Regions from separate parts of the Halalkalibacter krulwichiae genome, predicted to be linked through region 2. Evidence: riboswitches for the same ligand, from Rfam matches in the RefSeq annotation. Region 2 holds a riboswitch; each other region holds the start of a gene.
The links. Region 2 has a riboswitch for cobalamin ahead of BkAM31D_RS24220 ((2Fe-2S) ferredoxin domain-containing protein). Riboswitches for the same ligand answer to the same signal wherever they lie in the genome.

Region 1: linked by a shared signal. The riboswitch ahead of BkAM31D_RS09790 (ABC transporter substrate-binding protein) and the one ahead of BkAM31D_RS24220 ((2Fe-2S) ferredoxin domain-containing protein) in region 2 are both predicted to bind cobalamin.
Region 3: linked by a shared signal. The riboswitch ahead of BkAM31D_RS01865 (ribonucleoside-diphosphate reductase subunit alpha) and the one ahead of BkAM31D_RS24220 ((2Fe-2S) ferredoxin domain-containing protein) in region 2 are both predicted to bind cobalamin.

The regions. Positions count from the first base shown of each region.
Region 1 is NZ_CP020814.1:1,954,559-1,956,825, reverse strand. It holds gene BkAM31D_RS09795 (FecCD family ABC transporter permease) at 1-222, opposite strand, end outside; gene BkAM31D_RS09790 (ABC transporter substrate-binding protein) at 185-1,177, opposite strand; cobalamin riboswitch at 1,350-1,533, opposite strand; cobalamin riboswitch at 1,670-1,852, shown strand; gene metE (5-methyltetrahydropteroyltriglutamate--homocysteine S-methyltransferase) at 1,983-2,267, shown strand, end outside.
Region 2 is NZ_CP020814.1:1,635,224-1,637,490, forward strand. It holds gene BkAM31D_RS08300 (GTP-binding protein) at 1-131, shown strand, start outside; cobalamin riboswitch at 357-544, shown strand; cobalamin riboswitch at 653-834, shown strand; partial or broken gene BkAM31D_RS24220 ((2Fe-2S) ferredoxin domain-containing protein) at 990-1,372, shown strand; gene cobJ (precorrin-3B C(17)-methyltransferase) at 1,401-2,267, shown strand, end outside.
Region 3 is NZ_CP020814.1:361,324-363,590, reverse strand. It holds gene BkAM31D_RS01865 (ribonucleoside-diphosphate reductase subunit alpha) at 1-1,285, opposite strand, end outside; cobalamin riboswitch at 1,448-1,631, opposite strand; gene BkAM31D_RS01860 (YbjQ family protein) at 1,766-2,089, opposite strand; gene BkAM31D_RS01855 (hypothetical protein) at 2,070-2,267, opposite strand, start outside.

The DNA.
Region 1 (2,267 bases), 320 kb from region 2:
TCGAATCTCCATGACGATATTAATGTGCATTGGGTCTAGTTCTACTAATAGCGGCAACCGGAAAATTTCTGTTGCCAGTATTTGCAAAACAGTTAGAAAGGGAAGCTCAACACTTCCCTTTCCAATACTTATTGTTAAAGCAAAAAAGCAAAACAGAATGACTATAACATATGCAAATTTTATATTATTCGCCAAATACCTCTGGATAAACTGCTTTTGCAATCTGCTCTACTCCCTTTGTTAACCGTGGTCCAGGTCTTTCCACTTCATCTGAAACCACCTCATAAATTTCGTTATTTGCTACAGCTGGAATATCAGCCCAAGCCGCACGACTTAAAACTGACTCTGTTGCATTTTCAAAATAATGGCCATATGTAAGTAAGATAACATCTGGATTAAAAGCCACAGCTTCTTCTTCTGTGAACATTGGCCATCCTTCCTCGTCACCAGCTACATTCACAGCATTAATCAAACTCAACATTTCATCCATGAAAGTACCACTACCCGTAGTGTAAATCTCTGGAGCAGGTCCAATTTCTACCCACACTCTTTTACGCTCATCTTCTGAAATCGCGCTTGCTTTGTCTTCAATTGCTGCAAATGCTGTTTGCATTTCTGAAACAATCGTACTCGATTCATCCTGATAACCTGTTACGGCCCCAATAAATTCAATTGCCTCGTATACATCAGCTAGCGAATTCGAATTTGGAACGACAACAACTGGAATATTGGCATTACGGATTTGATTTAAGCCTTCCTCACCAGATCCAACGCCAGATTCATGCGCTAACACTACATCAGGTGATAATGAGATAATTTTTTCAACATCAAATTCCATTCCACCGATTGATTCAATCTCTAAAACTTCCTCAGGATAATTATCCCAATCCGAACGTCCTACTACTTTTTCTCCTGCTCCGACAGCAAAAACCGTCTCCGTTACACTAGGCACTAGTGAGACAATTCGCTGTGGTTGTGACTCAATTGTCACTTCGTCTCCTAATGCATCCGTTACTGTTATCGGATAAATACCCTCTAAATCTTGCTCTTCTGCCGGTACTGTTACCTCATCTGTCGTGTCAGCACTATGCTCTGTTTCTAGAGCTTGGTCTTGACCACATGCTGCAACAAAACATGCAAGAAACAATGCCAATAACACTAATTTTACTTGCTTCATACTTCTTCTACCCCTTTTAATCTTTTTCTTATCTCTCTCTTTGAAACCGGAAAACTAAAAGCCAACAACATCAAAAAAAAGAGCCCCTAAAGGGCTCAAAAAAACAAAAGAATGCATATCCTAACATCATAGCAAGATATGAAAATCTATTGCTTCCCCTTTTCCTCGAAGGTTTCACACCAACGTATAGGCAGGTCTCCTGACTCATGCGCTTCATCATTCACTTCACCTTCCCATCTATTCGACAGTGGTGTTCGAAGTGTATCCGCATTTACAGTGGCGGGACCGTGTTGGAATTACACCAACTTCCCTATTATCATCCAAAACACTGGATGACCTATACTAGTTCATATGAGATTTTGATAAGTATCTTTAGTATACATGAAAACCGGAATTATGACACTTTTTTATTCTTTCCGACTAAATAAATTCTGAATAATAAAATTAAAAGGGTTGACAACCGTCCTATTTCTAAGCTAAAGTGAGAAACAATTTCATATGTTGGGAGCAGGTACTTTGAAATTTTCAAAGTTTAAAAGGGAATCCGGTTTAAATCCGGAGCGGTCCCGCCACTGTAATAGAGGAGTTTTCGTGATAAAGTCACTGGTCAAACCGGGAAGGCCACGAAAATGTTGATCCTAAAGCCAGGAGACCTGCCTGCTTCAACAACACTGATTTTTTACCTACGGGAGATAGGGAGGTGTTAACAGTATCTTAGACATTCTATGGATATCGTTTACCCTATTTTATTGGTAATGATATCCATTTTTTCATGCCCATAATACACTTTTGGAGGAGTCAAACAATGAATTCACTAACTAGCAGCAATCTAGGATACCCAAGAATAGGCGAAAAAAGAGAATGGAAAAAAACTCTTGAGGCCTTTTGGAAAGGAAAAATAACAGAAGCGTCGTTTGAAAAAGTCATGAAGAGCTACCGTTTACAATATCTAAATAATCAAATCGAAAGAAATCTTGATTATATCCCTGTCGGAGACTTTTCACTTTACGATCATGTTCTTGATACAGCAGTAATGTTTGGTTTAGTACCAGACCGTTTTCAATACCAAGGGGGTAAAGTACCTTTATCT
Region 2 (2,267 bases):
TCATTGGAACAGATCTAGATAGAGACGAAATGACAAAGGAGCTAGATCAATGTTTGTTAACCGACACAGAGTTTACAACTGATTGGAAGATGTTAGAGGATCCCTTTAAGTGGAATTTACAAAAGGCTTAAAAAAGTTGGGGTAGTTTGATTTTGTCTAGATAGAGTATACAATCGAAGAGCAACTACAAGTAAAATTCATATGGATAACATGTAAACGTCTAGGAAAATAGAACAATTACAATTAGCTTTAGTTCAGCGTAAAACCTTATTTAGTACTAGCCCTACTTTTGTGAAAGTAAATATTCTCCAAACTAACTGTTGCTAAATATACAAAATCATAGTTTAATAGACATTATATGACAAAATATTAAAAGTGCCATAAGTAATCAACTGTGGATAATAGGGAAATCAGTTAAAATCTGATGCAGCCCCCGCTACTGTAAGTGTCGATGAACATGTAAAACCACTAGATTTTTTCTAGGAAGGGACATAAGTAAGTTTGAGACACAAGCCAGGAGACCTGCTTTTAATATATGAATCCAATCTTCGGAGGGAAGGTTTGGGGTGAGCATCTAGAAATCTAGTTGAGTAGATTTCTAATTTGATCATGCCTATACCCTTAACTTCAAGATGGAGTTAAGGTTTTTTTATTATCGTCATGAAACAAGGTGCGTAACGACTCGTTATGCTTAAAAGGGAAGAACGGTGCAAATCCGTCACGGTCCCGCCACTGTAATGGGGAATTTCATTGTATGAAGTCACTGAGTATTCGGGAAGACACAATGAAATGATGAACCTAAGTCAGGAGACCTGCCTTGTTTTCGTCTTCAATACCTACGGGTCATAGGTAGAGAAGTGTAATAGATGAGCTTACTATTCGTTTGCCGTTTAATGCACCTCTATCTTTGATAGAGGTGTTTTTTGTTTCGTAGTCTAGCGTTACTAATCTAATCTGTTTGGAAAAAATTACTTTGGAGTTGATGAAACATGACAACTTGGAATTTAAAGGGTACCCAAAAGCACGTATTAATTTGTAATGGTTCTAGCTGTATGCGTAAGGAGGGGAAGAAATAACTCTCGCAATTCGTGAAGAGATTGCAACCCTTCAATTAGATCATGAAATTCACACATCACGAACTCGTTGTAATGGGCGTTGTAAGGATGCTTGTGTCGTCATTGTATATCCAGAAGGCAAGTGGTATTCGGCAACGTCTACGGAGGTAGGACGTGACATTATAAAAAATCACGTTGACCCAAGCATTCACTTACATGACGCATTAATATATGACTTCGTAGATGATGAACTGAATGCAGTCAATGAGTCAAGCAGAATTGAAGGAATTATGAAAAAGGAAAAAACAAACGTTTAGTTTTCTAACATGGAAGGAGGCTAGTAAGATGCTTGGGAAAATACTTGTCATAGGCTTTGGTCCTGGAAGTTTTGATCATATGACAAACAGGGCACAAACGGCAATACAAGAAAGTGAATGCATCATTGGGTATAAAACGTACGTTGACTTGATTCAAGATTTACTGACGGATCAAGAAATTATTAGTACAGGAATGTCTGAGGAAGTCAGCCGTGCTCAAGCAGCGGTAAAACTTGCAGAACAAGGAAAAACCGTAGCTGTCATTTCAAGTGGAGATGCTGGAGTGTACGGAATGGCAGGACTAGTTTATGAGGTTTTAATCGAAAAAGGGTGGACAGAGAATACAGGAGTGAGCGTTGAGGTGATTCCAGGTGTTTCTGCAAGCAACTCCTGCGCTTCTTTACTAGGAGCACCGATCATGCATGATGCGTGTACGATTAGTTTAAGCGACCATTTGACACCTTGGTCTCTTATTGAAAAGCGAATTGATGCAGCGGCACAAGCTGACTTTGTCATTAGCTTATATAATCCGAAAAGCGGTAGAAGAACGAGACAAATCCAAGAGGCTCAGAAGATTTTACTTGAATATCGTTCACCGCAAACGCCAGTAGGCTTAGTGAAAAGTGCTTACCGAGATCGTCAACAGATTGTTATAACGGATCTTGAAAACATGCTGAATCATGATATCGGCATGCTGACAACTGTCGTAATCGGGAACTCATCTACATTTCTCTATGATAATAAAATGATAACGCCAAGAGGATATCAAAGAAAATATACGTTACATACTGAAAAACAACGATTAAGACCGCACGAGCGGTTACGTCATGAGAACGAGCCTTGGGCGTTACATCAAGGGAAAAAGGAATGGGATACTCAGAAATCAGAAACAGCC
Region 3 (2,267 bases), 1.3 Mb from region 2:
CTCTATTGACCGTATCCCGATAAAACATATACGGAGTTCCTGTTTCAAGCTGGCTTTTCATAATTTCTTTTAAAATATCAATTGCTGGTACAACGTCCCAAACTTTCCCTTGCTCCCCTAATAAACCATTAGTAGCAGCTTCTATACATCGCTCGTACTTCTCGCGGAAACTTCCCTTCCCTTTTTCTTCATCATAATAATCTTCTAAACTAAACCCTAACACTTTACGGACCGAATGAGGATCAAACAAATACCACGATTCTCGAGCTTCAACCTTTTCCATAAATAAATCAGGAATACTTACTCCTGTGAATAAATCATGCGTACGTTGCCTTTCATCACCGTTATTTAATTTCACTGCTAAAAAGCTATAAATATCACGATGCCAAACGTCTAAATAAACACTTATCGCTCCCTGCCTTTGTCCTAACTGATCAACACTTACAGCGGTATTATTTAATTGCTTCATCCACGGAATAACACCAGAGGATATTCCTTTAAACCCTTTAATGTCACTACCTCGACTACGCAATTTACCTAAATAGACACCGATCCCTCCTCCACTTTTACTCAAAGTTGCTATATCAGTATTCGAATCATAAATCCCTCTTAAACTATCATCGACAGTATCGATAAAACAGCTAGACAATTGCCCATAACTTTTTCCTGCATTTGCTAATGTCGGAGTTGCCACCGTCATATATAAGTGAGATAGAGCCCAGTATGCTTCTTTAATGAGGTTCATTCTCTTATCCTTTGACTCGTTCATCATTAACGTCGCAGCGATAAGTAAAAATCTCTCTTGAGGAAGCTCATATATATCTCCACTATGAGATTTAGCTAAATATCGATCGGCTAATGTAAGAATACCAATGTATGTAAAGTTCGAATCGCGCTCTGGAACAATCAACGTTTCCATCTCTATTAATTCTTCTTTAGAATACTCCTGTAAAATTTTTTCAGAGTAAATTCCTCTCTCTGTTAGTTCTTCTATTAATTTCAAAAAGGAACCATAACGACTACTTGAATTATACCCTCTTGAACAAGCAGCCTTCTTATAAAGCTGATTCAGATAAATGTTTGCTGCTACATAGGTCCAATCTGGCTCTTCCATCGAAATCCTTTCAATACAAGATAAAATTAGTACATTCGTTAGTTGCTCCTCTGACATACTCTTTTTCGTTGCAAAAATTTGCTCAACCTTTTCCTTATATGCTTTAAAATCAATCTGTGGCAATACCCTTTCAAATTCTTTAATCTGTTCTATCAATGTTTCACTAGACATTACAGTTGTTTGCACTTTTACTCCTCCTTATCAAATAAAAAACGCCCTTTCTCCTAGGTATTGGAGAAAGAGCGTAAAACGGCGTAAGAAGAAAAATGAGCGGTGATAGAATGATCCAGTTACCCACCTCATTGCCGTCTTACTTCTCACACCCCGAAGAAAGTTTGACTAGAAATGTAGGTAGGTCTCCTGACTCGTGCTTCATCCTACTATGAGCCTTCCCATGCTTTGTTACTTAGCACAGTGGATCCCTCATTTCGTCGACACTTACAGTTGCGGGGGCAGTTCTGGTTTTCCACCAGATTCCCTATTAAGCCGTTAAGGCACCTATCATTCCGCGAAATCAATATATAGTTGTTAGACAATCATTTAATTACGATATATTGTATATAGTAATCTAGTATCTTTTAATAAGCAAGGGATTTTTTCCTTTTACAAAATCAAAAATGCCCAAAGGCGCTTGCCTCTAGGCGAAGATAGCTAATTGATTTTCTCAAGCACAACTGCCGTTCCGTACGTAATAATTTCGGCTGCTGCACTCATCACTGTGGATGTTTGCATTCTCATCCCAATAATTGCATTAGCCCCTTTTTCTTCAGCTTCTTGAACCATGCGATGCATAGCTAGCTTACGCGCCTCTGTCATCATCTCGTTGTAGCCTTTAATCTCACCACCAACAATTCCTTTTAGACCAGCCGTAATATCACGTCCTATGTGCTTTGTTTGGATGGTGCTTCCTTTTACATACCCTTTTACTTCGACTATCTCATACCCTGCCACCTGATCAGTAGTCACAATCATCATAATCAATTTCCTCCCTTTTTTCTTTCCAACGTTCAACGATAAAGACAGCAATGAGTATGACTATCCCAATACCATACACACTAAATGCCCATATTGCCCATGTGACATTTACAAATATCAGAACAATGCCACCTAGTTGAGCCATCACTACAACAGCAATTAAGAAATATTTAAGCCA